Regions from separate parts of the Microbacterium pygmaeum genome, predicted to be linked through region 2. Evidence: predicted binding sites of a transcription regulator. Region 2 holds the regulator's gene; each other region holds the start of a gene.
The links. Region 2 encodes LexA, which represses DNA repair genes until DNA is damaged. Its sites were predicted from a motif close to TCGAACANNTGTTCGA; they were not measured.
Positions count from the first base shown of each region.

Region 1 (10,079 bases), 1.0 Mb from region 2:
GTCACAGTAAGGGAGAGACCGACGCGTCGGGTGGTCTTCGCGACGCTCGGATGCATCCCCTTGAGCACCCACCGGCGCGAACCGAGGATGACCACGAAGGCGAGGAGGGCCCCCTGGGGTCCGCGGTCGTGCATGAATTCGTTGACGTTCATGGGGAAGATCCCGACGATCGACAGGTGCACGCCGATCACACCGACAAGAACCGGGACGAAGGTCGCCGCCCGGCGGTTGGCGAGCACGGCACTGCCGGCGTGACGCGCCATCTCCACGCGCAAGCGGGTCGCGAAGTAGACGACCAGCGCGCCGGAGACGACGATGGTCGCGTTGAACATGTACCCCGAGAACACAGCGAAGGTGCCCAGCCGGCTGAAGTGCAGCTGCCACCACATGGGGTCGGGTGTGGTGATGATGGCGATGAGGATGCCGAGGGCGATGAACCCCGACGTGGTGTAGCCCGCCTGGGCTGCGGTCAGGTGGCGGGGACGCGCGAGCGGCACTCGCAGGGTGCGCGTCAGCACCTGTTGCAGGGGGACGGATCGGTCGTCGGGTACGGCGAGGAGGGTCACGGGCAGGCCTTCTTTGTCGTCAACAGAGACAGCACGATCGTCCTGCAAGATCCCCAGGCCGCCGGCCTCTACCCTCCCTAGACACCGGTGCTGCTGCATACAGTGTTGCATCCTCTGGTGAGGCGTACTCACAGAGTCGCAGAACTCGTATCCGCTAGAGTTGGTGCGTCGGTTCTGGACACCGCGTTTCGCGGATGGGTTTGTGAGTCCAAAGGGCCGATGGTGGGAGCGAATCCGCTCCGGCGACCATCACGTTGAATGGCCCCCCGGCCGACGCTCGTCCGGGCAACTCCGTGCCGCATGTTGCGGCGAAGCGAGTGCGATCACGACAGTACGACTGTCTCGATGCGTGCTGCGCGCGAGTGCTGTTCTCAGTTGAGACAACCCAGAAGGACATCCATCATGCCCAAGAACAAGAAGCCCGCCGGCGGACGACCGGCGAAGAACTTCGAACCGCGATACGGCGAGAAGAAGGCGCACAAGCCCGGCAGCAAGAGCCCGGGTCATCGCGGCTACCGCCCGACGGAGGAGACGACGACCGGCGCGCCCAAGACGCGGTGGACCGCGACCCAGCGTGCGGGCCGCGACGAAGCCCGCGGCATCCGCTCGCACTCCGAGCGTCCTGCGCGCTCGTTCGATGACCGCCCCGCGCGTCGCGAGTACACCAACGACCGCCCCGCGCGTTCGTACGACGATCGTCCTGTCCGGCGCGAGTTCGGAGGCGACCGTCCCACGCGTTCGTACAGCAACGACCGGCCGCAGCGTTCGAGCGATGAGCGTCCGGCTCGTCGTGAGTACAACAGCGACCGACCTGCGCGCCGCGAGTACGGCAATGACCGCCCGCAGCGTTCGAATGATGAGCGTCCGGCTCGTCGTGAGTACAACAGCGTCCGGCCCGCGCGCCGCGAGTACGGCAATGACCGCCCGCAGCGTTCGAATGATGAGCGTCCGGCTCGTCGTGAGTACACGAACGACCGTCCCGCGCGCCGCGAGTACGGCAATGACCGCCCGCAGCGTTCGAATGATGAGCGTCCGGCTCGTCGTGAGTACACGAACGACCGTCCCGCGCGCCGCGAGTACGGCAATGACCGCCCGCAGCGTTCGAACGATGAGCGTCCGGCTCGTCGTGAGTACACGAACGACCGCCCAGCGCGCCGCGACGACCGGGATCGCCGCCCCGCGGCATCCGGTGCCGCCGCCGGCCACGCGGCCGGCCGCTCCAACTGGAACGAGAAGGCCGCTCCTGCGCGCAGCGCCGCACACGAGCAGCACGTGGACGTCGTCCACGAACGCCTGCAGGCCGACGCCATCCAGGCCACCGATGTCGATGGCGTGAGCTTCGGCGACCTCGGGCTGGGCGAGAACATCGTCCGCACGCTCGCCGACCTCGGCGCGGCTGCCCCGTTCGCGATCCAGGCCGCGACGATCCCCGAGATCATCGCAGGCCGCGACGTGCTCGCCCGTGGCCGCACCGGCTCGGGCAAGACGATCGCGTTCGGCGCACCCCTGGTCGAGAACGTGCTGAAGGCCGGCGCCGGCAAGAAGCGCGAGTTCGGCCGCAAGCCGAAGGCGCTCATCCTCGCCCCCACGCGCGAGCTCGCCCTGCAGATCGATCGCACGATCCAGCCGATCGCGCGCAGCGTCGGCCTGTTCACCACGCAGATCTACGGTGGCGTGCCCCAGGCCCGCCAGGTGGGCGCGCTGAAGAAGGGCGTCGACATCATCATCGGCACGCCCGGCCGGATCCAGGACCTCATCAACCAGCGCAAGCTGGACCTGAGCGAGGTCATGGTCGCGGTCATCGACGAGGCCGACCACATGTGCGAGCTCGGCTTCCTCGAGCCGGTGCAGGAGATCCTCCGCGAGACGGCCGACGGATCCCAGAAGCTGCTCTTCTCGGCGACGCTCGACCGCGAGGTCTCGTCGCTGGTGGACGAGTTCCTCGTCGAGCCGGCCGTCCACGAGGTCGCCGGTGAGGACCAGGCCTCCAGCACGATCGATCACCAGATCCTGGTGATCGAGCACCGCGACAAGGCCGAAATCCTCGACCAGCTCGTCGACCGCGAAGGCAAGACCCTCGTGTTCGCCCGCACCCGGGCCTACGCCGAGATGCTCGCCGAGCAGTTCGCCGACATCGGCATCCCGGCGGTCTCGCTGCACGGCGATCTCAACCAGGCTCGTCGCACCCGCAACCTGGAGCGCCTCACCTCGGGCCGGGTCAACGTGCTCGTCGCGACGGATGTCGCCGCCCGCGGCATCCATGTCGACGACATCGACCTGGTGATCCAGGCCGACGCGCCCGACGAGTACAAGACCTACCTGCACCGCTCTGGCCGAACCGGCCGCGCGGGCAAGACCGGTCGCGTCGTCACGCTGATCACGCGTCAGCGCCAGCGCAAGATGACCGAGATGCTCGAGCGCGCCGAGATCGAGGCGCCGTACGTGAACGTGCGCCCCGGCGACGACATGATCAACGCGGTGCGCCGCGGTCACTGACCGTCGCACCGTGCTGAACGCAGCGGCTCCGATCCTCGGATCGGGGCCGCTGCGTCGTTCCCTCAGTCCGGCATCACCAGCTGACTGACGACGAACCGTGCCCCCTGCGGGTCGACGATCACCGCCTCGCGGGTCCACTCCGTCTCCGCCGTCGACTCCACCGTCGCGCCGAGATCCTCGGCGGATGCTGCAGTCGCATCGCGATCCGCGACGGTGAAGCGGATGAGCCAGGATGCCGCGGCATCCGGCTTCTCGGTCAGCCCGCAGATCACGTCCTCGAATCCTTCGGGAGCGAACTGCTGGCGCTCGTAGATGTCGGGATCCACGGTCTCCGACAGGTGCTTGCCGTATCCCGGCAGACGGATCATGCCCGCGCCGAGCTGCGGATCCACCCGCCAGCCGAAGATCTCTCCGTAGAAGGCGAGGGCTGCGTCGGGGTCGGGTGTCTGCAGGTCGCTGAAGTTCCACGCGCCGGGCTCGTTCACGATCTGCGCACCCGGGTTGGTTCCGGCCTGCCAGAGCCGGAACACCGCACCCTGCGGGTCGGCGCAGGTCGCGCTCGCGCCGGGCTCGCCGTGTGACGGGGCGACGAGGATCGTGCCGCCCGCGCTCCGGATCAGCGTGCAGGTCGCATCGATGTCGTCGCACGCGACGTAGCTGACCCATCCGGCGCCCGAATCGACCTGCTCCAGCCCGCCGACGTCCTTCCCTTGGAGTCGCGCGATCGCGTAGGCCGAACCCGGCGGGCCGGCGTCGATGAAGTCCCAGCCGAAGAGGGCGCTGTAGAACTCCCGCCCTGTGCGCGCATCGCTCTGCTCGACATCGATCCAGCAGGGCACACCGTGCGGGTAGCCCCGCTTCTCATTCGTTGCGTCACTCATGGTTCGTCCTCCATTCGACGATCGGTTCCACGCTGACACGATGGCGGATGCCGCGGACAGGGCTTGACCGCAAGCCCGAAGCATCCTCCCCCCTCACTTGACCCGATCGGCCCCTTCCCGGCGCCCGGAAGGGGCCGATTGGGTCAAGTGGGCGGCCCTTAGAACAGGCGCGACTCCTCCGCGGCGCGTCCGCGTGAGGTGGTGATGATCGCCGCCCGGGCAGCGAGGCCTGGAGTTCGACTGCCCCGCGGGTGCTCGTCCTCGTCATGGCCGTCGAGTCCGTGCACACGCAGCAGCGGCCGGACCCGCTTGGCGAGCCAGGTGCGGTACGCCTTCGGCGCGGTCGTCGACGCGCCGGGGTAGAGGCCCAGATACGACGACACGAGTTCCGGATGCTCGCGCTGGATCCACGACAGGAACCACTGCTTCGCGCCCGGCCGAAGGTGCAATGCGCCATAGACGACGCGGGTGGCACCGGACGCTTTGATCCGCGTCAGCGCGGAGTCCAGCGCGGCGATCGAGTCGGTCAGATGCGGGATCACCGGCATCAGGAACACTGTGACCGAGAAGCCGGCGTCCGTCGCGGCGCGGACCGTCTCGAGCCGGGCGGTCGCCAACGGGGTTCCCGGCTCGATCAGCTGCTGCAGCTCGTCGTGGAAGACCGCGATCGACATCGCGAGCGAGACCCGGACGGATGCCGCGGCTTCCCGCAGCAGCGGAATGTCGCGGCGCAGCAGTGTGCCCTTCGTGAGGATCGAGAAGGGCGTCCCGGTTTCGGTGAGCGCCGAGATGATCCCGGGCATCAGCTTGTACCTGCCCTCGGCGCGTTGATACGGGTCGGTGTTGGTGCCGAGCATGACGGGTTCGCGCGTCCAGCTGCCGCGCCGCAGCTCTTTGCCCAGCACCTCGGCGACGTTGATCTTGACCACGATCTGGGAGTCGAAATCGTGGCCGGCGTCCAGCTCGAGGTACTCGTGCGTGCCGCGGGCGAAGCAGTTGTGGCTGATGACACCGTTGGCGATGAAGTCGCCCGTGCCCGTCGTGATGTCGACCATGTCGGTCTCGACACCGAGGTCTTCGATGCTGACGATACGAAGGTCGGCGACCGTCTTGACCGCGACGTCTTCGATCTGAAGTCTGCGGGAGATCGCCGGGTCGGTGAGGTGGAAGAAGCGCTGCCGAGCGGGGAGCCCTCCGGTCACGCGCACGGTGATGACCCCGTTGGGCCGAGTGGGCTCGCGCACGAAGGTCACTCCGTGGTTCCGGAGCGCCTGCTCGGTGGTCTCGATCATGTCGCGGTCTTCGTTGACGATCCTGACGACCCCGCGGGAGCACGATCCCTCGGCATCGAAGATGCCGGCCAGGAATCCGGCCTGCCAGTCCCGGAGGGACGCCGCCGGCGTCCTGATCAATTCTTCGATCCGGGTGACATCGGCGCTCTTCGCCGTATGGATGGCCATCATGGCCCGGCGCGTCGCTGTTGCCCGAGTGAACGGCCGGGTGTTGGTGACGACCCCTTCATCCGACAGGAACTGCCGAGTTCGAACGAGCGCCTCGCCGTCTGCGAGGGCGAGACGGAATCTGTGGATCTCTCGCGTCCGTCGAGTGTCGGCATAGGTGGCGTGAAAGCTCATCCCATCTCCGCGGATCATCCCCGCCAGATATCCGCGCCGATAGTCGGCGGGCAGGGGATCGGTCCGCCGCACGAGATCGCCAGCGAGACCGAAGCCCATCAGCCGGTTGTTGGTCGTGAGGTACGGACGCTGATCCGTGCCGGTCATCGCGCCGGTGATGTGCTTCCACCCTCGATCGGTGAGGAACCGGTGATCGCCGCTGCCGACGATTTCGGTTCCATCGGCCAACGTCACTCGGTATGCGCGCTTGCGAGTGCCCCACTTGGCCCGGACGGTCGTCTTGACGTAGCGCCGGTAGTCGCCACGCAACTCGGTGCCGATGATCTCATCGCCGACGCTCAAGTCGCCGATCGGTCGTTGGCGACCGTTCGCCATCAGCACGAGGGTGTCGGGAGTGAGGCAGTAGGCACACGCATGAGTGCAGCCCCGATACGGATTCACCGTCCAGTCGAACGGCATCGCCGATGTTCCCGGTACGTGGTTCAGGGCGCTCTTGCACATCACCTCGTGGAATGTGACCCCGGCGAACTCGGGAGTGGTCACCGATCGCACGAGACCGTTCAGGCGCTCCATGCCGGGCAGAGCCGCGGCATCCGCCACCCCCAACTGCTGACCCTGCCATCGCATGCCTCAATGGGAACAGAACTACGAAACTCTGTCAAGCCGATACCGAACAGATTGCCGAATGAGGATCGTGCGCCTCGCCTGCCTCGACCGATCGGCATCCAGCAGGGAGAATAGTGGGGTGACGGCACCCGGACCGCACAGCTCCCCAAATTCTCGCCGCGCCGCACGATCGCAGCGCGAACGAGCGGTCGAGCGCGCCCCGGGGGCCGACGGCGAGACCGACACCGTCGACACGCGGCCGCTCCCGGTCGTCGAATCCCCGCCATTGCGGCGCGAAGCGAGGACGCCGCCTCCGACGCCCGCCCGCCACGCTCGTGCCCGACGCGCGGCCCGCGTCGGCGCGGTCTTCGCCCTCGCTGCAGCCGGGTCGCTCGTGATGGGCTCTGCCGCCGCCGTGACCGCCGCGATGAGCGGGCCGGTCGTCTCCGACACCGCCGGTGCGGTGATCCAGACCTCTGAGAAGGTCGACGCGTCGATCGCGGCAGAGACTCCCGTGCCGCTTCCGGCCCCCGCAGCCTCCATCCCCGCACCCACCGTCGAAGCAGCCCCGGCAACTGTCGACATCTGCGCGATCCCCGCCGTCACCGATGCGATCGCGGCGGGCGACGACGCCGGGGCGATCGCGGCCGCCGGCGGCGCCGAGCCGTTCCGCACGGCGGTCGCCGCCGGCATCGCACCGTGCGTACCGCTGGACGATCCTGCGCACGTCTGGGTCGTCATCAACAAGACACGCCCGTTCGCACCGATCGACTACAGCCCCACACCGCTGGCCATGCCGCAGGGCGTGCGCAGCGTGGAGGGCGGGTCGATGCGGACGGATGCCGCGGACGCGATGACCGCCCTGGTCGGCGCGGCCGCGCAGGCCGGCGTGGGTGAGATCGCCCTCGAGAGCGGCTACCGCTCGTACGAGACGCAGCAGACGACGTACGGCAACAACGTCGGCAATGAGGGGGCCGAACAGGCCGACCTCTCGAGCGCCCGCCCCGGCTTCAGCGAGCACCAGTCCGGCCTCGCCGCGGACGTCGTGGGCTGCGGCGAGGGCTGCGGCACGCTCGACGACCTGGCGGCGACGCCTCAGGGTCAGTGGATCGCGGCGCACGCGTGGGAGTACGGCTGGGTCACCAGGTACGTCGACGGTGCCACAGCGGTGTCCGGCTATGTCGCCGAGCCATGGCATCTGCGTTACATCGGACCCGAACTCGCCCGCGCCTATCACGACGGCGGATGGACCACCCTCGAGCAGTTCTTCGGACTGCCCGCGGCTCCCGACTACCTGGGGTGAGGCATCCTCCAAAGGCGGAACCCAGTTCCTCGCATCGTGGAATGCAATCCCACCGCCGCTGAGGATGCGCCCCCTGCGGTGCCCTAGAATCGCTGCGGCCAACGAAGTCACAGAAGGGCAGGGGCGCACATGGAGCGCGACATCTACGACGAGGATCACGAGGCGTTCCGCGAGGTCGTCAAGGAGTTCGTCAAGCGGCATGCCACGAACGAGGCGCGCGCGAAGTGGGACGCCGACGGAGAGATCGATCGGGCGACCATGCTGGCCGCAGGCGAGTCGGGCCTGATCGGCCTCTCGGTCCCCGAGGAGTTCGGCGGCGCCGGCATGCTGCAGGACTACCGCTTCCGCACGATCGTCAACGAAGAGGTCATCGGCGCGGGCGCCGGATCACTGGCCGGCGCCTTCGGCATCCAGGATGACCTCGCCGTCCCGTACATCGTGCACATGGGCACCCAGGAGCAGAAGGAGAAGTGGCTGCCCCGCATGGCCACCGGCGAGATCCTCGGCGCGCTCGCGATGACCGAGCCGGGCGCGGGCAGCGACCTGCGTGGCATCAAGACGACCGCGAGGAAGGTCGATGGCGGATACATCGTCAACGGCGCGAAGACGTTCATCTCCAGCGGCAAGACCGCCGACATCGTCGTCACCTTCGTCAAGACGGGTGAGGGCAACAAGGCCGACGCCTTCAGCCTGCTGATCCTCGAGAACGGCATGGAGGGCTTCGACCACGGCAAGAAGCTGCAGAAGATGGGCTCGCACGGGCACGACACCGCCGAACTCTCGTTCAGCGATGTCTTCGTCCCCGAGGAGAACCTCATCAGCGGCAGAGAGGGCCAGGGCTTCATCCAGCTGATGATGAACCTGCCGCTGGAGCGCCTCTCGATCGGCATCGCCGCGGGCGCCGCATCCCAGGCCGCCTATGCCTGGACCGTGGAGTACACCAAGAGCCGCGAGGCGTTCGGCGAGCGGATCATCGACTTCCAGAACACGCGGTTCAAGCTGGCCGATGTCGCGACCACCGTCGATGTCATGTGGGCGTATCTGGACCGAGCGCTCCTGGCGTACAAGGACGGCAAGCTGTCGGCCGTCGAAGCCGCGAAGGTGAAGTTCTGGACCACCGAGCGCGAGTGGGAGATCCTCGACACGTGCGTGCAGCTGCACGGCGGCTACGGCTACATCACCGAGTACCCGATCGCCAACGCGTTCCTGGACGCCCGCGTGCACCGGATCTACGGCGGCACGAACGAGATCATGCGCGACATCGTCAGCCGCGAGATCGCCGGCAAGAAGTAGGACGGACGCGCCCGGCGTACACGAACTCCTCCTGCGCTCGCCGGGCGCGACGGTCCGGCCCCGGAAATCCGCGGATCGATGCCATCTCGCGCGAGAGCGAGAAGGAGTTATGACACGGTCGGCGTCTCCGACCCGGTCGGCGTCGCGACCCCCAGGGCCTTCGGCTTGCGTCGCGCCAGCCGCGCGACCCCGGCGTGCGCCAGCCGGTCGGCGATCAGGATGCCGAGCCCGGTCCCGATCACGCAGCTGGCCAGGGTCAGCGCGAAGAAGCCGATCTGCGACCACACCGGCATCGCCCACAGATTGAACGATGCCGCCGCGAGGATCGGATAGACGACGCCGACCACCACCGCGCCGGCGTAGTGCTGCCAGACGCTCCAGAACCGGTAGATCACGATCAGGAACGGAAGCTCGGCGAAGAACGCCCACCACAGGTTCGTGAACAGGTACGGGAAGACCACGAGCCCGGACAGCAGTCCGACCAGCAGCCCGGCAAGTGGCCGCTGCAGCAGACGCAGCGCGACCACCGCAGGAACCAGCCACAGTCCGGCCAGGGCGACCGAGATGAACGGGACCGTGGCGAACAGCAGCGTCGAGAGCCCGGTCGCCCCCCACAGGAGTATCCCGCCGGCGACGCCGATCGCCGCACACGTCAGCAGGTAGGCCGTCGACACGCGGCTCATGCCGATGCCTCCACGTTCGACGCGATCTGCGACTTCGGGGTGGGCGAGGCGGCCCCCACCCGCCAGTACCCGCAGAAGCTCACGAGATCCTTGTCGAGTCCGCGCTCGGACACGAGATGCCGGCGCGCCCCGGTCGGCAGACTCTGCTCTCCGACGATGTAGGCGTGGAAGGGGGATGCCGGAAGCGCGGCGTCCGGCATCGCCGCCAGCGCGGCCAGCGCGAGGGAGCCGGGCTTGTCGTCGTGGTGGGTGTCGCCCGCCGAGCGCACGATCCACTGCACCTCGATCCCGGACGGCCGGGCGAACTCGAGGGCATCCTCCTGCGCGGGAACCTCGATGATCACCAGGCCCGTCGCGGAGGCGGGCAGGCTCGCGCAGATCGACGCGATCGCCGGCAGCCCGGTCTCGTCGGCGATCAGGAGGACCTGCTCCGTGCCGCGCTCGGGATTGAAGGCGAGGCCCTCGTCGATGATCACGACGCTCTCGCCCGGCGCGCAGGTCTCCGCCCATCGCGACGCCGGCCCCGCGGTGCCATCGGCCGCAGACCCGTGCAAGACGAAGTCGACGTCGAGCTCGGCGGCGCGTCCGTCCGCCGCCGGCCGGAACTCGCGCACCGA
Region 1 is NZ_LT629692.1:337,097-347,175, reverse strand. Features, by position in the region: gene BLT19_RS01520 (DUF998 domain-containing protein) at 1-566, opposite strand, end outside; gene BLT19_RS01515 (DEAD/DEAH box helicase) at 969-3,062, shown strand; gene BLT19_RS01510 (VOC family protein) at 3,125-3,943, opposite strand; gene BLT19_RS01505 (intein-containing Rv2578c family radical SAM protein) at 4,102-6,204, opposite strand; gene BLT19_RS01500 (M15 family metallopeptidase) at 6,323-7,486, shown strand; gene BLT19_RS01495 (acyl-CoA dehydrogenase family protein) at 7,616-8,779, shown strand; gene BLT19_RS01490 (ECF transporter S component) at 8,887-9,462, opposite strand; gene BLT19_RS01485 (siderophore-interacting protein) at 9,459-10,079, opposite strand, start outside.
Region 1: the regulator LexA is predicted to act here: its motif matches at 6,247-6,262, upstream of BLT19_RS01505 (intein-containing Rv2578c family radical SAM protein).

Region 2 (10,079 bases):
TCGCCCTGGGTGCGCACGGCGACGATCGTGTCGTCCTCCAGCAGCGCGAACCAGCGTGATCCGAGCACCCAGACCGGACCGCCGGTGTCCGCCTGGGCGGGCGCGATCGGCTCCGCGGGCGCGATCGGCTTCGCGTCGGCATCGACGCGCCGTCGCCAGAGATTCCATCGTCCGCTGACATCGTCGGCGAACACGAGGCTGCTCGCGTCGGCCCACACCGGCTGCACCGGCGAGGATCCCGCGCCCGCGATCACTTCCCACTCCGACACCGTGCCGTCGTGAATCCGGCCCACGCGAAGCTCAGAACGATCCCAAGGCATGTCGGGATGGTTCCACGCGATCCATGCCAGCATCGTCCCGTCGGGCGAGAGGGCGGGATGGGCGAGGAAGTCGCTGCCTCCGACCAGCGAGGTGATGCCGGCGCCGTCCAGCGCGATCGAGACGATGTCCCGCAGCGGCGTCGTGCCCTCGGCGTCCGTCTCGCGGATCGCGAGGACCCGGCCGTACTGTGCGCTCAAGCCACCGAACCGCATCCGGCCATCGCCCGGCGTCAGGGGAGTCGGCGTCCTGTCAGGGGAGAGGCTCCAGATGCGCTGATCGGTCTTCTCGACGAACAGCAGGTCGCCCGCATCGGTCGCCGTCCACGATCCGCCGCCGTACTCGTTCACGCGGGACCGCGCGCTCCATGGGTTCGGCAGCACCTCATGAACGGTGCCGTCAGCCGCGCACCGGCGCACTGTGGTGCGGCCGCCCTCGTCGGGGACGCCCTCGCCCCACCAGATCTCGTCGCCGACGTAGCGCGCGCCGTCGATGCGCGGCGAAGCGGCCGAGACCTCCGCAGCCGTCAACGGTGAAGGCCAGGAGCCGAAGGGAATGGAGTCGGTCATGACTCCACCGTAGATCGCGGTGTCAGGTCCTCGCTGTGGCGATCTCCGTGCGAAGGATCTCCGCGCCCGCGCTGAGTGCGCTCAGCTTGCCCAGCGCGACCTCCCTGGACAGCGGCGCCATCCCGCAGTTCGTACTCGGGACGAGCTTGTCCGCGTCGACGAACTGCAGGGCGTTGCGGAGCGTGTCCGCGACTTCCTCCGGGGTCTCGATCTCGTCGCTGGCCACATCGATCGCCCCGAGCATCACCTTCTTGCCACGGATGAGTTCGATCAGCTCGAGGGGGACATGAGAATGATGGGACTCCAGCGAGACGATGTCGATGCTCGATCGCTGCAGGAGCGGAAACGTCTTCTCGTACTGCCGCCACTCCGACCCGAGGGTCGCCTTCCAGTCGGTATTGGCTTTGATGCCGTAGCCGTAGCAGATGTGCACGACGGTCTCGGCGCGCAGTCCTTCGGCCGCTCTCTCCAACGCGGCCACGCCCCAGTCCTGCACCTCATCGAAGAAGACGTTGAACGCGGGCTCGTCGAACTGGATGATGTCCACCCCGGCCGCCTCGAGCTCTCTCGCCTCCTGGTTGAGGATCGTCGCGAACTCCCACGCGAGCTTCTCGCGACTTCTGTAGTGGCGGTCCGAAAGCGTGTCGATCATCGTCATGGGTCCGGGCAGCGCCCACTTGATCGGCTGATCGGTCTGCTGGCGCAGGAATCTCGCATCCTCGACGAACACGGACTTCTCGCGGCTCACGGCCCCGACCACGGTCGGCACGCTCGCGTCGTATCGATCTCGGATCCGAATGGTCTCGCGCTGGTCGAAATCGACGCCGGTGAGGTGCTCGATGAACGTCGTGACGAAGTGCTGGCGGGACTGCTCACCGTCGCTGACGATGTCGATGCCGCGGCGGCCCTGCTCCTGGACGGCGATTCGCAATGCGTCCTGCTTGCCCTCGATCAGCGCATCGCCCTGCAGCTTCCACGGAGACCAGAGGGTTTCCGGCTCTGCGAGCCATGACGGCTTCGGCAGGCTGCCGACGATGGCGGTCGGCAGGAGGGTGACGGTCGACGATCCTGCGCGGGTCATCCGACGAGGACCGGGTACTCGGCGGCCCACCGCTGCAGCAGCTCACCGTGCGGCTTCACGAAGTGCTCCTCCGTGTACTTGCCCTGCTTCGCTGCGAGCTGATTGCGCTCGACGCGGTCGTAGGCGATCTGCGTGCGCGAGAAGTCCTGCTGCTCGAGGCTCGGCCGGTAGATGCTCGCGGCCGCGGAATTCGCGTTGTAGATCTCCGGGCGATAGATCTTCTGGAACGTCTCCATGGTGCTGATCGTGCCGATGAGCTGCAGGTTGGTGTAATCGCCGAGCAGATCGCCGCGGAAATAGAAGGCGAGCGGCGCCAGGCTGCCCGGCGGCATGAAGTACCGAACCTGCAACCCCATCTTGCCGAAGTACTCATCGGTCAGGGAATAGTCGTCCTGCTGATACTCGACGCCGAGGATCGGGTGGTGGTTCGCGGTGCGACGATACTCCTTGCTCGTCGAGACGCTGATGCAGATCACGGGCGACGTCGAGAACCGCTCCCGGTAGGCGCCAGAGTCAAGGAAGTGCTGAAACAGCTTGCCGTGCAGACTGCCGAAGTCATCGGGCACGGTGAACGTTCCTGCTGCCTCGGTGGCCGCGGGGAGCAGCACGCTGAAGTCGAAATCGCGGAGGTACGACGAGAAGTTGTTCCCCACGATCCCGTGGTGACGTGTCTCGGTCCGCTGGTCGAGGACCTGGATGTCGAGCACCTCGAGCAGCGGGAACTCCTGGTCCTCGCCGCCCGCGGCGAACTGCAGTTCGACCGTGACGATCTCCAGCTCGACGCTGTACCGGTCCCGGTTCGGGTTGTCCCAGTGCGCGAGGCCGTTGAATCGGTTGTCGATCATCGTCAGCGCGTTGCGAAGATTCTCCCGGCGGTGTTCGCCTCGGGCCAGATTGGCGAAGTTCGTGGTGATGCGGGAACTGTCCGACGGCGAGTAGTCCTCGTCGAAGGGTGTGGTGGTGATGCTGAACGTGAAATCGTTCGCCATGAGCGGCCTATCCGAGAGTCGGTCGGCCGGGCTCGGCCTTGCGGAATGCAGTAGAACCATCGTGCCGGGATCGGATGATCATCAACAAACTCGGGCCGACTATGCATCGCTATAGGCTCAGCCTATGGGCAGGCGACCGAGCGCGATCACACTCCAGCAGCTCCACTACTTCATCGAGGTCGCTGCCGAGGGCTCCATCAGCGCCGCCGCCGACCTGCTCTACGTCGCGCAGCCGACCATGTCCGCGGCGATGAAGGACCTCGAGGTGCGGGTGGGCCGTGCCCTCCTCGTCCGCTCTGCGCGGGGGGTGACGCTCACGGACGAGGGTGCGGAGTTCCTCGGGTATGCCAGGCAGGTCACCGAGCAGGTCGCGCTCCTCGAGCAGCGTTACCTCGGCCGGCCGCCGTCACGCCGCCTTCTCGGCGTCTCGGCACAGCACTACTCGTTCGTCGTCGACGCGTTCGTCCGGATGGTCAGAGGCAGTGAGGCCGCCGAGTACGAGTTCTCCCTGCGTGAGACGCGCACCTGGGACATCATCGAGGATGTCCGGACGCTTCGCAGCGAGATCGGCATCCTCTACCGGAACGACTTCAACAGGAACGTCATCGACAAACTGCTCCGCGACTTCGGGCTCGCGTTCCGCCCGCTCTTCCTCGCCGAGCCGCACATCTTCATCTCCCGGAAGAACCCGCTCGCCTCTCGGGATCGCGTCACGCTCGCCGATCTCGCCGACCTGCCGCGGTTCACCTTCGACCAGGGAGCGAACAACTCGTTCTACTTCGCCGAGGAGATCCTCTCGACCCTCTCGAGCAGGCGGGAGATCCGGGTCTCCGACCGCGCCACCATCTTCAACCTCATGATCGGCCTCGACGGCTACACGATCTCGACGGGCATCATCAGCGACGACCTGGACCCGGAGATCGTCGCCATCCCGCTCGAGGCCGACGAACGCATCGAGATCGGCTGGATCGGCCACTCGGGGATCCCGCTCACCCAGCAGGCGCAGCGGTACCTCGACGAGCTCCGGGCCGTCGTGGCGGAGTTCGGCGTGGAGCTGCTCGGCTAGCTATCCCTTCGAGATCTGCGGACCGGATGCCACGGTCTGCTCGGTCTCGGCATCGACGACGATTCCCACGTCCTCCTCGGAGACGGCCTCGTCCTCGCGGATCTGCAGCACTTCGAGGATCCATCCGACCAGCAGTGCGACGACGAGCACGAGCGCGACGTCGCCGATGGACAGCGGACGCAGGGCGAACAGCCACACCACCGCCGCCACGCCGATGAGCACGCGCACCAGCAGTCGATGCCGGCCGAGCCAGGCGCCGAACGCACCCGTGTCCAGTCCGCGCGAGCGCAGCTGCGTTCGCGCCGATGCGTTCAGACCGTCGGTGGCGGTGCGGATGCCGCGTGCCGGGCGAGAGCGCCCTATCAGCCATCCGATGACGGCGACGACGATCCCCAGGACGAGCAGGACGAGCGCCGTCTGCGTCATCGCACCGACGATCTGCCCGTAGATGACCTCCAGCGCTGCGGGCGACAGATCGAGATTCCCCGCGACGACGCCGATCGCCGCCGAGCCGATCGTGGTCGAGGTCGCCAACAGCGCGGCGCCGATCGCCAGACCGAGGCCGGCGCCGAGGACCGCGCTGCTGCGTCGCCGCGCGATGAGGATGCCGAGCCCGAACAGCGCCAGCGTGATCACCGGCAACCACCAGCCCATCGTCGCGGCGACCGCGTAGCCGGTGCGGATCATCGCGAGGTTCTCACCCTCGCCGATGATGACGACGCGGTCGACAGTCGGGATCAGCTGGGCGACGCCGAGTCCCCGATCGGTGAGATTCTGCTTGACGCGCTCGACGATCGCGCCCACTTGGATTCCCACCCCGTCGGGCGTGCGCACGATCAGCCCGCCGCCGTCCGAGGTCGCGGCGGCGGTGAGCGCGCGGTGGGCCGCCCGCGTGGTCGTGGCCCACACGTCGGAGAAGGCGTCGGAGACCACAACCCGCGTGACGGTTCCCTCCACGAGGTTCTGGAGGCCGTTCGCGGCCGGCGCCTCGAGCAGGGTCAGCGCGTCCGCCGCTCGCGGCGGCAGGCCCAGGTCTGCGATGCCGTCGAACACGTTCGAGGTCAGCTGCTGGAAATCAACCTGCTCGGTGATCGCGCTCATCGCCTCGTCGACGATCATGCCCTGCACTGCCGGGTCGTCCACCAGCGGGGCCATGGTGCTCACGAAGGCGTCCTCGTCGACCAGCTCGACGCGCGCCCACGCGGCGACGATGGAGACCGGCACCAGGACCGTGGCGATCACGATCACCACGGCGGACAGGAGCGACCGCCACCACCCGCGACGTGACGTCGGAACCGCCTTCGCCTCGACCGGCGCCTGGACACCGGTGGTTCTCAACGCCTCATTCTCGGCGCGCAGCGCAGCAAGCTCAGCCCGCAGCCCGTCGGTGTCGGTGTCGGCCATGACGCATCCCCTTCGAACGGATGATCCTCATCATGGCCCAGAGGGCGTTCCCGCATCCCACCCCGATCGGGTGATCTTGCGGGTGACCGTTCTCAGACGGCTCGCAGCACCGCCACGACTTTGCCGAGCACCACGGCGTCGTCGCCGAGGATCGGTTCGAACGCCGAGTTGCGGGGGAGCAGCCAGGTGTGACCGTCGCGCTGACGGAAGGTCTTGACCGTCGCCTCCTCGTCGAGCATGGCCGCGACGATGTCGCCGTTCTCCGCGGTCTGCTGCTGGCGCACGACCACCCAGTCGCCGTCGCAGATGGCCGCATCGATCATCGACTCGCCGGACACCTTCAGCATGAACAGGTCGCCCTTGCCCACAAGTTGGCGCGGAAGCGGGAAGATCTCCTCCACGTGCTGCTCGGCGGTGATCGGCACGCCCGCGGCGATGCGGCCGACCAGAGGCACCATCGCCGCGTCCCCGACTGCCGGAGCGCTGTCCGCCGGGTTCTCCGTCGACGTGCCGGGAAGGTCGATCAGCACCTCCATCGCGCGGGTCTTGCCGGGATCGCGGCGCAGGTACCCGCTCAGCTCGAGCTGGTTGAGCTGATGGGTGACGCTGGAGAGCGACTTGAGGTCCACGGCGTCGCCGATCTCGCGCATGCTCGGCGGATAGCCGTGCCGGGCGATGGAGCGCTGGATGACTTCGAGGATGGCCAGCTGCTTGTCGCTGAGGCTCTTGCGCCGACGCGTCTGCGGCTTGTCCCGACCGGTCGTGTCGGTCATGGTGCCGGCTCCTATCCGCCCTCGCATGGGCATCGGTCTTCGAATGTCGGAGGCCCGTGATGTGGTGTTCCTATCGAAACCGTATCCGGTTTCGGTCGGTGTTCCCGGGAGTCCGCGCGCGTGTCGCCTTCGAAACATCCGCTCCGAAACCCTCGGTTGACAACCGAGAATATCGAATATAGCTTCGGAAGAGAGATTCGCATCCGCCGCTCCCGGCCGAGCGAAGGATGCGAATCTCTCCCCGCACAAGGAGGACGACATGACCGCCATCACGACCGACGCGTTCACCCGCTCGCCGTCGACTCGTCTGCGTCTGACCATTCGTGGGCGTCGTACGCTGGCGACCCTCGCCGCCCTCCCCGCCGTCATCGCGCTCGGCATCGCCGTCGTCAGCGGCGGCGCCGCGCTGGCATCTCGCGACGAGGCCGCGCCCGCCGGTCAGTTCAGCTCAGTCGTGGTCGGTGCCGGCGATTCGCTCTGGTCGATCGCCGAGGACGTGGCTCCCGCTGCCGACCCGCGCGACGTCGTCGACGCGATCGTCCGCCTGAATGCACTGCAGGGCGCCGAGATCTCGGCCGGCCAGGTACTGGCCGTTCCCGGCGAGTACGCCACCCCGTAGCAGCGCGGCGGCCGTTGAGACGAGGCGCCGCGCCCGCCGTCTACCATGGGGGAGGTGAGTGCGAGCCTCGACGACCTGCCCATCCGTGACGATCTTCGGGGGATGACGCCCTATGGCGCCCCGCAGGCGATGCTGCCGATCACGCTGAATGTCAACGAGAACACTCACCCGGTTCCCCAAGAGGTCGCAGACGACATCCTCGACGCAGTTGCGCTCGCCCTGCGGGATGTCAACCGCTACCCGGATCGTGAGTTCACCGCCCTTCGCGAGGGATTCGCCGAGTACCTCGGCTACGGCTTGACCCGCGATCAGCTCTGGGCTGCCAACGGCTCCAACGAGGTGCTGCAGCATGTGCTGCAGGCCTTCGGCGGACCGGGGCGCTCGGCGTTCGGCTTTTCGCCGACCTACTCGATGTATCCCTTGCTCGCGCGCGCCACCGGCGCGAGCTGGATCGCCGGCCACCGGGACCAGGACTTCAGCGTCGACGCCGACAGCGCAGCCGCGCAAGTCGAAGCAGCCGATCCCGATGTCGTGTTCCTGTGCGCGCCGAACAATCCCACCGGAACCCCGATGTCCATCGACGTGATCGAAGCCGTCTACGACGCGGCATCCGGCATCGTCGTCGTCGACGAGGCGTACCAGGAGTTCGCGCCGCGCGATGAGGGATCTGCCCTCATGCTGCTGCCGGGACGGGAACGCCTGGTCGTGTCTCGAACCATGAGCAAGGCCTTCGCTTTCGCCGGAGCGCGCGTGGGGTACCTCGCCGCCGACCCGGCAGTCATCGACGCGCTGCGCCTCGTGCGCCTCCCGTACCACCTGAGCGCGCTCACCCAGGCGGCCGCGACCGCGGCGCTGACCCACGCCGACACCATGCTCCGGATGGTCGATGAGATCGTCGCGCAGCGCGATCGCATCTCCGCCACGGTGGAAGCACTCGGGTACGACGCGTACGAGTCCTGGACGAATTTCGTGCTGTTCGGCGGGGTCGAGGACTCGGCTCGGACCTGGCAGGCCCTGTACGACGCGGGTGTCCTCATCCGCGATGTCGGAATACCGCACCACTTGCGCGTGACCGCGGGCACGGAGGCTGAGACGACCGCCTTCCTGGACGCGCTCGCGTCGATAGGATCGGGCTCATGACCCGCTCCGACGCCGCCCGCACCGCCTCGCTGCGTCGCTCCACGAGCGAGTCCACGGTGGAACTCGAACTCGACCTCGACGGCACCGGTCGCAGTCACATCGACACCACCGTCCCGTTCTTCGATCACCTGCTGACCGCGTTCGCCAAGCATTCGCTCACCGACCTCACCGTTCGGGCATCCGGTGACACGGAGATCGACGCGCACCACACCGTGGAGGATGTCGCGATCGTGCTCGGGCAGGCGATCCGCGAGGCGCTCGGCGACAAGGCCGGGATCTCGCGGTACGGCGATGCCCTCGTCCCGCTGGACGAGGCGCTTGCGCAGGCGGTGGTCGACATCAGCGGGCGTCCGTACCTCGTGCACGGCGGCGAGCCCGCCGGATACGAGTTCCACCTCATCGGCGGACACTTCACCGGCTCCCTCGTGCGCCACACATTCGAGGCGATCTCCTTCCACGCGGGGATGACGGTCCACGTGACCGTTCTCGCCGGGCGCGACCCGCACCACATCGCCGAGGCCGAGTACAAGGCGTTCGCACGCGCGTTCCGGCAGGCGAAGGCTCTGGATGCGCTGGTGGAGGGCGTGCCGAGTACGAAGGGCGCGCTGTGACGCACGCCGACATCGACGACGGCACCACCCCCGACACCAATGCCGGCTTCGAAACCGGCGACCGGCCGCTCGTCGCCGTCCTGGACTACGGGTCCGGCAACGTCCACTCCGCGGTGAAGGCGCTCATCGCCGCCGGCGCGGATGCCAGGCTCACTTCTGATCGAGGACTCGTCGCCGACGCCGACGGGCTCGTCGTTCCGGGGGTCGGCGCCTTCCGGGCGGTCATGGACGCGTTGCGCGAGAGCCGCGGAGACCAGCTCATCGAGCGGCGGCTGGCGGGCGGCCGGCCGGTGCTGGGGATCTGCGTGGGCATGCAGGTGCTCTTCGAGCGCGGGGTGGAACGCGGCGTGGACACCGAGGGGCTCGGGGAATGGCCGGGCGTCGTGACCGAACTGGATGCCCCGGTGCTGCCGCACATGGGATGGGACACCGTCTCTGCTCCGCCGGAGTCGCGTCTGTTCCGCGGACTGGAGGCGGAGCGCTTCTACTTCGTGCACTCGTTCGCCGCGCAGAACTGGCTGCTGGACGTGCAGCCGCCGTTTCCCGACGCGCAGCTGACCTGGTGCGACTACGGCGGCCCGTTCTTGGCGGCCGTGGAGAACGGCCCGCTCTCGGCGACGCAGTTCCACCCGGAGAAGTCCGGGGATGCCGGCATCCGGCTGCTGTCCAATTGGATCGGCGGGCTCGGTCGGGCTAACCTCTGAACTCGTGCCATCCGCCGCAGCCCACTGCTCCGGCCGCGTCTCGCACGAGGAGCCATGAACGATTTCGCGTCCACGCCTGAGCTGATCCTGCTGCCCGCCGTCGATGTCGCGGGGGGCAAGGCCGTGCGTCTGACCCAGGGCGAGGCCGGAACGGAGACCAACTACGGCGACCCCGTGGATGCGGCTCTGGAATGGACCCGTCAGGGCGCGGACTGGATCCACCTCGTGGACCTCGACGCCGCATTCGGCCGCGGGAACAACGCGGCGATCCTGCGCAAGGTGATCAAGCAGGTCAAGGGCGTCCAGGTCGAACTCTCCGGCGGCATCCGCGACGACCGCACGCTCGAGGACGCGCTGGAGAGCGGCGCGACGCGGATCAACCTCGGCACGGCTGCCCTGGAGAACCCCGAGTGGGCGGCGGATGTCATCGGACGATACGGCGATGCGATCGCCGTGGGCCTGGACGTTCGCGGCACGACCCTCGCCGCGCGCGGCTGGACGCGCGACGGCGGGGACCTGTGGACCGTGCTGGAGCGGCTGGAGGACGCCGGCTGCAGCCGCTACGTCGTCACCGACGTCACGAAGGACGGCACGCTCAAGGGGCCGAACGTCGAGCTGCTGCGCGAGCTCACCTCCCGCACGACGAAGCCCGTGGTCGCCTCGGGTGGCGTGTCGAGTCTGGATGACATCGCCGCGTTGCGAGACCTCGTCCCGCTTGGCGTCGAGGGCGCGATCGTCGGCAAGGCGCTCTATGCGGGCGCGTTCACGCTCGCAGAGGCCCTGGATGTCGCCGGACACTGATCCG
Region 2 is NZ_LT629692.1:2,972,311-2,982,389, reverse strand. Features, by position in the region: gene BLT19_RS14330 (dipeptidyl-peptidase 5) at 1-887, opposite strand, end outside; gene BLT19_RS14325 (methionine synthase) at 910-1,968, opposite strand; gene BLT19_RS14320 (DUF1852 domain-containing protein) at 1,965-2,957, opposite strand; gene BLT19_RS14315 (LysR family transcriptional regulator) at 3,082-4,023, shown strand; gene BLT19_RS14310 (hypothetical protein) at 4,024-5,427, opposite strand; gene lexA (transcriptional repressor LexA) at 5,520-6,200, opposite strand; gene BLT19_RS14300 (LysM peptidoglycan-binding domain-containing protein) at 6,460-6,819, shown strand; gene BLT19_RS14295 (histidinol-phosphate transaminase) at 6,865-7,959, shown strand; gene hisB (imidazoleglycerol-phosphate dehydratase HisB) at 7,956-8,570, shown strand; gene hisH (imidazole glycerol phosphate synthase subunit HisH) at 8,582-9,274, shown strand; gene priA (bifunctional 1-(5-phosphoribosyl)-5-((5-phosphoribosylamino)methylideneamino)imidazole-4-carboxamide isomerase/phosphoribosylanthranilate isomerase PriA) at 9,329-10,075, shown strand; gene BLT19_RS14275 (SseB family protein) at 10,059-10,079, shown strand, end outside.

Region 3 (10,079 bases), 620 kb from region 2:
GCGAAGGTGACGACGTAGCCGAAGGTGCCCGCGTTGTACGCGCTCTCGAGGTACGGCTGGAGACTGGGGTCGAAGTTCTGGGCGTTCAGCCCGGTCTGCTCGGCCTTGTCCATCGCTTCGTGGAGCTGCGCGTACTGGGCGTCGGTGAGATCGGTGAGCGAGGATTCGTCGATGAGCGAGTGAAGTCGCGCCACATACGAGGTCTGCAACACGACGAACAGCAGGGTGATGCCCAGCGCTCCTCCGAACTGCTCCGCCGTCGCGGACACCCCCGACACTTCGCCGCGAGACCTCTCGGGCACCGAGTCGAGCGACACCGGGTCGTTGACGGTGAGGACGATCGCGAGCCCGATCCCGTACAGCACCAGTCCGGGAATGAGGGGCATGAGGCCACCCGCCCATACGCCGAACATCAGCGCGATCGCCGCGAGCGCGAGCAGTGCGAACCCGACGACGAGCGGCGTCCGGCCGCCCGATCTGTCGTACCATCGCCCGGCGAGCGGAGCGACGATGACCATCGGCAGGGTCGTCGGAAGAAGCGCGAGTCCCGCGGCGGCGGGATCCAGGCCGATGCTGAGGATGAGGATCAGCGGGAAGATCATGCCCAGCCCCATCTCGAGCATTCCGCCAAGGCCCTGGCTGATCGTCGCCCCGGCGTAATCCCGATGTTCGCGGAGCAGCGCGAAGTTCATGAGTGGATTGCTGATGCGTCGCTCGACCACGACGAAGGCGATCGCCGATAGTACCGCTGCGGCAAGCGGCAGGTACACCCCTGGGGACGACCATCCCCACACCTGCGATTGGGTCAAGCCGAACACCACGCCGACCAGGGCGACGCACAGCAGCGCAGCACCGAGGATGTCCACTCGCGGCCGCTCAGCGGGTCGGCGGTCTCGGGGCACGACGATCAGCGTGACCACGAGCGCCAGCGCCGCCAGCGGGAGGTTGATCAGCATGACTGCTCGCCAGCCGAACGCGCTGGTGAGCGCGCCGCCGATGATCGGTCCGCATGCGCCCGCCACGGCCGCGGCTCCGCCGAGCAGCCCGAGCGCTCGTCCGGCTCGTGCGGCGCCGGCGACCGACGACACGATCGCCACTGAGGTCGGCAGCAGCAGCGCCCCGCCGACGCCCTGCACCGCTCGCGCCAGCACCAGGATCTCGAACGTCGGGGCCAGGCCCGCGCCGAGGGACGCGAGCGCGAAGACGAACGTCCCGATCACGAAGATGCGTCGCAGCCCGAAGAGATCAGCGAGCCGACCGCCGAGGACCATGAGGCCTGCGAGCGGCAGAAGGCCGGCCGTCAGCACCCACTGCGCCGTCGATGAGCCGACGCCGAGTTCCTGCATGACGGAGGGCAGCGCCAACGGTATGGCGGTCTGGCTGACCAGGATGAGGGCGTTCCCGATCGTCATCGCGACGACCACGAGCGTGAGATTCGTCGCGCGCGCGGAGTTCTGCGCCCCCGAGCGCATCACGGCCTTGCGATCACGGAAACGGGATGCATGATTTTCATGCTCCCGTACGGGCGTCCACCGGGTCAAACGAACACCCGGGTGAAACGGCAGTCGAGAAAGTTACAGCGCGAGCCGCTCACGCACGACATCTGCAAGACGCTCGGCGTAGTGCTCGGCGACTTCGGCCGAGGATGCCTCGACCATCACGCGAACCATCTCCTCGGTGCCCGACGGGCGCAGCAGCACGCGCCCCGAGTCACCGAGCTCAGCCGACACCGCGGCGACAGCAGCGGCCACGCCTTCATCCGAGGCCGCCAACGTGCGATCCACGCCCCGCACATTGATGAGCACCTGCGGATACACCGTCATGATCGACGCCAGCTCGGCCAGCGACTTGCCCGACGAGGCCATCTCGGCCATCAGGTGCAGCCCGGTCAGCAGACCGTCGCCGGTGGTCGCGTATTCGCTCATGATGACGTGCCCGGACTGCTCGCCGCCGAGCGAGTATCCGTGCTCGTTCATGGCTTCGAGCACGTAACGGTCGCCGACCGAGGTCTGCACCACGGTGATTCCGTGGTCGGACATCGCCCGGTGCAGGCCGAGGTTGCTCATGACCGTGGCCACCAGCGTGTCCGACACGAGGTGCCCGCGGTTCTTCATCGCCACCGCGAGGATCGCCATGATCTGGTCGCCGTCGACGATGCGTCCGTTCGCGTCGACCGCGAGGCACCGATCGGCGTCGCCGTCGTGCGCGATGCCGACATCGGCGCCGTGTCGCAGCACCGCGACGGCCAGCTGGTCGAGGTGGGTCGAGCCCACGCCGTCGTTGATGTTCAGGCCGTCGGGATCCGCGCCGATCACGGTCACGCGAGCGCCCGCGTCGCGGAACGTTTCGGGAGAGACTCCGGATGCTGCGCCGTGCGCGCAGTCGAGCACGACGTGCAGCCCATCCAGGCGGTTGGGCATGGAGGCCAGGAGGTGGATGACGTATCGGTCTTCAGCGTCGGCGAACCGGCGGATGCGACCGACGCCGGCACCGGTCGGCTGCAGCTTCGGCGCGGTCATCGCGGCTTCGATGCGCTGCTCGACCACATCGGGGAGCTTGACACCGCCGCGGGCGAAGATCTTGATCCCGTTGTCGGGAGCGGGGTTGTGCGAGGCCGAGACCATGACGCCGAAGTCGGCGTCCATGTCGGCGATCAGGTACGCGGCGGCCGGGGTCGGCAGCACGCCGGCCTCGAGGACGTCGACACCCGAAGATGCGAGACCGGCCGCGACCGCGGCGGCGAGGAACTCACCCGAGACGCGCGGGTCGCGGGCGACGACGGCAGTCAGGCGCTTGCCTGCGGCCCGGCGTGCGTCGGCCGTACGGCCCTGGCCCAGGACGACAGCAGTCGCCTGGGCCAGGGTCAGTGCGAGGTCGGCGGTGAGGGGGCCGTTGGCCAGCCCCCGCACCCCGTCCGTGCCAAAAAGCGGCATCGAGCAGAACCCGGAGGGTTTAGCGCTTCGAGTACTGAGGAGCCTTGCGGGCCTTCTTGAGACCGGCCTTCTTGCGCTCCTTGACGCGCGCGTCGCGCGAGAGGAAGCCGGCCTTCTTCAGGGTGGCGCGGTTGTTCTCTTCGTCGATGCCGTTCAGCGAACGGGCGATGCCGAGGCGCAGCGCGCCGGCCTGACCCGAGGGGCCGCCGCCGGAGATGCGCGCGATGACGTCGTACGCGTCGGTGAGGTTGAGCACCGTGAAGGGGTCGGTCACGAGCTGCTGGTGCAGCTTGTTCGGGAAGTAGTCCTCGAACGTGCGGCCGTTGACGGTGATGACGCCCGAACCGGGAACGATGCGCACGCGGGCGATGGCCTGCTTGCGACGACCGACTGCGGCACCGGGGACGCTGAGCACGGGGCGCTCGGCGGCAACGGCCGTCTGGTCGACCACGGTCTCGGTCGAGTAGTTGGTTTCGGTGGATTCTTCGATGTTCGCCACGAGTGTGTCCTTAATCAATCTGGGAGGCGCTACTGGGCGACCTGGTCGAGGGTGTAGGTCTTGGGCAGCTGGGCACCGTGGGGGTGCTCGGCGCCGCGGTAGACCTTGAGCTTGCGAAGCTGCTGCGCGCCGATGCTGTTCTTGGGCAGCATGCCGCGGACGGCCTTCTCGACCGCACGCTCGGGGTTCTTCGCGAGGAGCTCTTCGTAGGTGACCGACTTGAGGCCGCCCGGGTAACCGGAGTGGCGGTAGGCCTTCTTCTTCTGGAGCTTCTGGCCCGTCAGCGCGACCTTGTCGGCGTTGATGATGATGACGAAGTCGCCCATGTCCATGTGGGGGGCGAAGGTCGCCTTGTGCTTGCCGCGGAGGAGCGTGGCGGCGTGGGTGGCGAGACGGCCCAGGACGACGTCGGTTGCGTCGATGATGAGCCACTCGCGCTGGGCTTCGCCAGCCTTGGGGGTGTACGTGCGCGTCACAATAGTGCTGCTTTCTTGATTCGAACGGAGAGGTTCGTGAATCCCGCTCCGGGGTGGTTCTCCGCATCTCTCGATCTGGTCCCCGAGCGAGTCGAGGGGCCGAGATGCGATGGAACACGCCAGTGGAGGGCTCACGTTCGCAGTGCCTCGCCAGCAAGACGCAGGCACCAAAGATCAATCATACGACACGCGGATGCCGCGGCCAAACCACCATCGCATCGCGACCGATCCCACCCCGCCCCGCGACACCCCACTTCCGCGTCGGCGTATCACCGACCACAGCCCACGCCCCAGACCGCCGATCCCCCTCACACCGATCACCGACCGAAGCCCACGCCCCAGACCGCCGGTCCCCCTCACACCGATCACCGACCGAGGCCCACGGCCCAGACGCCGGTCCCCCTCACACCGATCACCGACCGAGGCCCACGGCCCAGACGCCGGTCCCCCTCACACCGATCACCGACCGAGGCCCACGGCCCAGACGCCGGTCCCCCTCACACCGACCACCGACCACCGGCCACCGGCCACCGGCCACCGGCCACCGGCCACCGGCCACCGGCCACCGGCCACCGGCCACGATCACCGATCTCCGGCACCGACCACCAACCACCGAAAGCCACCGCCCCCCGGCACCCCTCACGCCGCCGGTCGCTCCCGCCACGATGCACGTTTCGGTGGCGGATCCCACGCCCACCGCACCGCGGACCGTGACGCCATCACTCGGCTCTCCAGCCCAGCGGCTCCGCTCCCCGGCGGATGCAGCATGAACTCGCCCTTGCCTTCTCGCGCAATCCGCCACCCGTTGTTGTGGAGCATCATGTGGTGATGCCGGCAGAGCAAGATGCCCCGGTCGATGTCGGTCCGCCCATGATCGGCTGACCACTCGTCGCAATGATGCGCTTCGCAATAGGACGCGGGCACGTCGCACCCTGGCCAGCGGCATCCGCCATCCCGCGCCGCCAGCGCAATGCGCTGTCGCGGAGTGAAGAGACGCTGCTCTCGCCCCACATCGAGCGGGTTTCCGCACGAATCGACCGTGATCTGCACCGTTCCGGACTCGCAGATCGCCCGCTCGATCATCGACCCGGGAATCGCGTTTCCACCGTCTTCGACGTTGCCCGCCGCGATCAGCCGACCGAACGGGTCGCGCGGACCCACAGCATCCTTCACGACGACCATCCGCACGCCCGGCTGTCGCGCCCCGAACACGTCCGCGGCATCCGCCAACGCTCCCGCCCGGAGAACACCCATCATCAGGTCGTATGTCAGCTGATCGTTGGTCCGCGGATCGGCAACGAGGTCATCGGCGGCTCGCCGTTCGTCTTCGGCCACGAACCTCGGGCCTCCTCGCCGCGGGCGCAGCGCGGCGGCGATGATGGCCTCGATCAGCTCTCCGCCGTCGTCGTCGAAGTCGATGCGCGCATGCCGCCCACCCTCGGCGTCGGTCCAGCGGACGAACGACCTCGCCTCGTACCGCCTCGCGAAGCGTTCCTCGAGTCCTGCGGGATCGAGCGCGTCCCGCACCTGCCGGGCTCGGCGAGCGAGTTCTTCGACGGACAGATGTGCCGCCTCTGCGATCAGCTGCGTCGCAGCGAGCGTCCACGCCTCGCGGAGAAGAACGGAGTCGACAGCCGACGATTCCGCCGCCGGCGGCTCGCCCAATCCTCGGTAGATGCCGTCGTGCTGCGCGGCCGTCAGCCCACCCGAAAGCATCGCGCGCCGCAGCGGATCGTGCCACGGTGTGACGACGGCAGGGCGAGCGCCGACACCGGCGTCGCCTGCCGGCTCACCGTCGAGCAGTGACTCACCCAGCCGTACCGTCCGCGCCGCGTCGGCCTTCGTGCCACCCGAGATCGCCTGGACGAGGTCGCGCGCAGTCTTATGACCTTTCACTGCGGCGAGTCCGCCATGGCCTTGCTCGCGCGTCGACCTCTCCGCGATGACGGCTGCGGCGACCGTGGCTACGCACTGCGCGGTGTGAATCACGGCATACGCACGCGCGGCAATGTCGATCAGGTCATCGCCGCTGAGGACGCGCACCGCAGCCAGCAGCTCATCGCGCTCCACGTCAAGCGCGGAGCGGGCGGCGAAGGCGTCGACCGCTTCTCGCAACTCGGACAAAATGGCCATGAATCATGATTGCACCGACCACTGACATTCACATCTTTGTTCGACGCGAACGTGAAAACCCAGCGGGGCGCGAGACCTGGGGAGGAATCGACGGAATCAACGACCCAAGCACGCCAGAAAGTGAACGGTTCCCTCGACGGCGCACTGGGGGGACGCACAGTCGAGGGAACCGGGGCCAGAAACCGCGTCGGGGATCGCGTTCGTGGAAGCGAGGGGCTTTCACGATCTGACATCCCAAGGCTAGACCGCTCGGCGCGACCCGCAGAACGGCGGCCTCGAACGAGACGTTACGGTCGTGTTAAAAGTCGGCTGTCGGTCGCCTCCGACGACGGATCCGTCGCAATTCGAGACACGGTCGCACCCGGGTTAGGCTTTTCCCGGCGCTGTTGAGGTTCGCCTCACAGCACCGCTCCGCACACGCACCATCGAACGATCAGAGATCCAGTCGTCACTATGCATTCCAGTGGTGATCGCCGAGCACGCGGCATTCCGATCGTCCTGATTGCCGCGCTAGTCGCCGCAATCACCGCAGCAGCCGTCGCAGCACTTGCTCGCGCATCCCGCACCGACTCGGAACGCGAGAACGAGATGGATGCCTGGGCCGACAGCCCCTGACGCAGTCACCGACGCAGCGGGGCTGAACCACAAGAGCCCCCTCGCTCGGAAGCGAGAGGGCTCTCAGCGCGAAACGAATCAGGCCGGGAAGAGCTTGAAGTTGCCGTCCTGCAGGCTGGCTCCGTTGCTCGTGACGGTGCCGGTCGACTCCGCGCGTACGCGGTTCGCCCTCGACGCCACACTGGTGAGAGTTGTGGCGTAGGTGATCGTCGGGAACGGGACCTGCGTCGCACCGTCAGCGGGAACCGCGATCGGGAGCGGGCTGAGAAGTGCGAGCTCGAGATAGTTCGCCTCGTTGGCCAGCACAGCCCAGACGCGTCCGTTGCTGGTGATGGTCGACGCGGTGATGGGCGCGTTGTTGAACAACAGCGACGTCGCCACGATCGGACCGCTCAGCTCGTAAGTGACCGTCGCGCCGTCCAGGTTCCAGCCGATACCCACATTGGCAACTGTCGCCGAACCGGAGAACGTGCCGGTCACAGCCGCACCGATGGTGTTGCTCGCGATGGCGATGTTGCCGGCGTTGGCGATGGTCAGGCCGGTCTGCGTGTTGGTGATGCTGGCTGCTGCCATCGGCGTCGCGACAGCAAGCGCGATGACCGGCGCCGACCAGGCGGCGGCCTTCAGGACGCGGCGGCGTCCGGGGTTGGATTCGCTGCCCTCGGCGCCGAATGTCTCTTCGTTGCTCATTGTGGTTCCCTTTCTTGTCTGCGAGTGACGCGGCCCAGGCGCGGAGACGTCACCGGGAACCGCAGCGGGATGTCGACCGTGGCGGCGCGACGACACTGCGGCACCGGTTCTGCTTCTGCCCGCGCCCCAGAGAACTCACGCGGGCTCACCACACAGCAGTCGCGAGATTCGGGCTCACGGATGCTGCATCATCGACGTCAGTCGGATTCCGACGTCAAGTGGAATTCACGCTCTCATAGCGCGCTGTGCCGAGTCCAGCCTCCCAGTCACACTCTCGGGCGGATCACAGACGCGATGCGTTGTCGTCTGGCGCGTGGAACGTGACGTTCCGCGTGCGATCAGGCCACTCGCTCGGCGGTTCGTGCATGGCGCCGCTCGCGCGCGGGCGACATCTTGCCTTCCGCCGCCATCGCGCGGGCGAGGCTCGAGCCTCCTGAGAAGCCCGAATAGCGCCCGATCTGCTCGACGCTCATCGCGTCGTAGGTGCGATCGCGCAGCAGTCCCATCGCGTGCTCGACGCGTGCTCTCCGGATCTCGCGCTCGACCGTCGTGCCGCGGGCGCTGTGCATGCGCTGCAGCTGACGCAGCGAGATCTTGACCTCATCGGCCACCGAGCGCGGCGACAGGCTGTGATCCGACAGCTGCGCGGTGATGATCGCGATCGAATGTGCGAAGACACCCGGCTCCTGCGGGATGGATACGCGCGACGTTCCGCCGATCAATACCCCGATCAGCATCTCCTGCAGCAGCCGTTCGAAGTAGTACGTGGCGAACCCGGTCAGCGACGCGGACTCCACCTCGGCGGCGCGACGGATGAAATCCACCGTCGGCGCGAGCAGCGGACCGTTCGATGGAAGATGACGCACCTGCCCGGCCGGGGGCGCGCCCACCCCTTCCAGCACGGCGGACGGCACGATCAGCGACAGCAGGCGGACGTTCCCGGTCAGCGAGAAGGTCATCTGCGGCTCGAAGACCGAGACATAGACATCCCCGGCACGGAAGACGTGGCGACCCCGCTTGGTGTCGATGGCGATCTCGCCGGAACGCACGATGTGCAGCCCGACCCCATCCCGCGGGCCAGCGAACGGCGGACGCGGCGCCCCGGCAGGCACGACGTACTCGCCGATCCGGACGCTGCCGAACACGGCGAGCGTGCGTGCCCTGCTGGTCTCGATCGTCACGGTGCTCCCCCAAGCCCTGAGTGGCGTCAGCTGGCGACGCGTCGGGATCGTCGGGTCGACGGCGGACCCGCAGTGCTTGCGACCGACGCACCGGCACCGGCCGGCAGCGGTGTCGACGCGTTCGGTGCGACTTTCGCCGCGGCGGCGGCCGACGCCTTGACAGGCGCAGGGGGCACCGCCGTGATGACCTCATTGACGGGCGCAGCGGCAACGCCAGCAGACGCAGGAGGAGCAGCAACCGGCGCAGGACCAGCAGGACCAGCAACCGGCCCAGGAGGAGCAGCAACCAGCGCAGGCGCCGGACTCCGCCGCGGCCCAGCCACGTTCACCTCGATGTCCGCGTCCGCGGTGGCATCCTCGGCCCGGTAGTAGTCGCCGGCGTAGCGGTAATCGCGGTACGCGGCGCCGCGGCCCTTGCGGGGCACGCGATTGAGCACGACGCCGAGCGCTCGGCCGCCAGCGCGATCGAGGTTCTGCAGCGCCTTGCCGAGCGCCTCGAACGTGGTGCTTCCGACGCTGCACACGACGACGGCGCCGTCGGCGCTGTGCGTCAGCACCGCAGCATCCGTCACCGGAAGCAGAGGCGGGGCATCGATGATCACGGTGTAGTCGGCCGACAGGTCGCGCAGAAGCGACCGCATCCGCTCTGAGCCGAGCACCTCGCTGGGGTTCGGCGGCAGCTTTCCCGCACCGAGCACGAGCAGGTTGCCCTTGCGCCCGACGCGCTGCGCGACGTCTTCCACGGTGGCGCGGTTGGCGAGGACATCCGTCAGACCGACACCGTCGACGAGGTGGAAGATCGTCGCCACCATCGGCCGGCGCAGGTCGCCGTCGATGAGCACGACCTTCTGCCCGCTCGCGGCGAGCGTGATCGCCAGGTTCGCGCTCGTGGTCGACTTGCCCTCACCGGGCAGTGGGCTGGTCACGACGATCACGCGCGGCGGGTTGTCGACGTCCATGAACTGGATGTTGGTGCGCAGCTCGCGCATCGCCTCCGACACGGCGAACAGCTTGGCGTTCGCGGCACTCGAGCCCTCGCCGTCGAGGGGCAGCAGGCGGCTGTCGGCGGTGAACGACTTCTCGTCGGGGATGGTGCCGACCACCGCGATGCCGGTTTCGCGTTCGACGGCGTCGGCCGAGCGGATGCGGCGGTCCAGCGTGTACCGCAGCACGGCGTATCCGATGCCGAGGGCAAGACCGATGAGGCCGCCGAGCGCGAGAGCAAGGCGCGTGTTCGGTGAGCTGGGAGAGGACGGCAGCCGTGCCGAGTCGCCCGGGACGAGCTGCACCGTCGCGTTGGCCGGGTCGCCGCCTTCCAGGTCGGCGATCTCGGTCGCCATTCCCCGGATCCATGCCTGGGCGAGATCGCGTGCGCCCTCGGGGGTGGATGCGGATGCCGAGACCTTGATGTTCACGGTGCCCACCGGGTTGGTCACACTGACGCGATTCACGAGCGCTTCGGGCGCCGTGGTGAGTCCGAGCTCGTCGATGGCGTGCTCGGCGACCGAGCGCCACGTCCCGAGGTCGAGGAACGACGTGACCTTGGCCTGCG
Region 3 is NZ_LT629692.1:3,591,989-3,602,067, forward strand. Features, by position in the region: gene BLT19_RS17160 (DHA2 family efflux MFS transporter permease subunit) at 1-1,472, opposite strand, end outside; gene glmM (phosphoglucosamine mutase) at 1,575-2,933, opposite strand; gene rpsI (30S ribosomal protein S9) at 2,953-3,432, opposite strand; gene rplM (50S ribosomal protein L13) at 3,462-3,908, opposite strand; gene BLT19_RS17185 (HNH endonuclease signature motif containing protein) at 4,548-6,041, opposite strand; gene BLT19_RS17190 (Clp protease/crotonase-like domain-containing protein) at 6,735-7,346, opposite strand; gene BLT19_RS17195 (helix-turn-helix domain-containing protein) at 7,685-8,527, opposite strand; gene BLT19_RS17200 (polysaccharide biosynthesis tyrosine autokinase) at 8,554-10,079, opposite strand, start outside.
Region 3: the regulator LexA is predicted to act here: its motif matches at 6,070-6,085, upstream of BLT19_RS17185 (HNH endonuclease signature motif containing protein).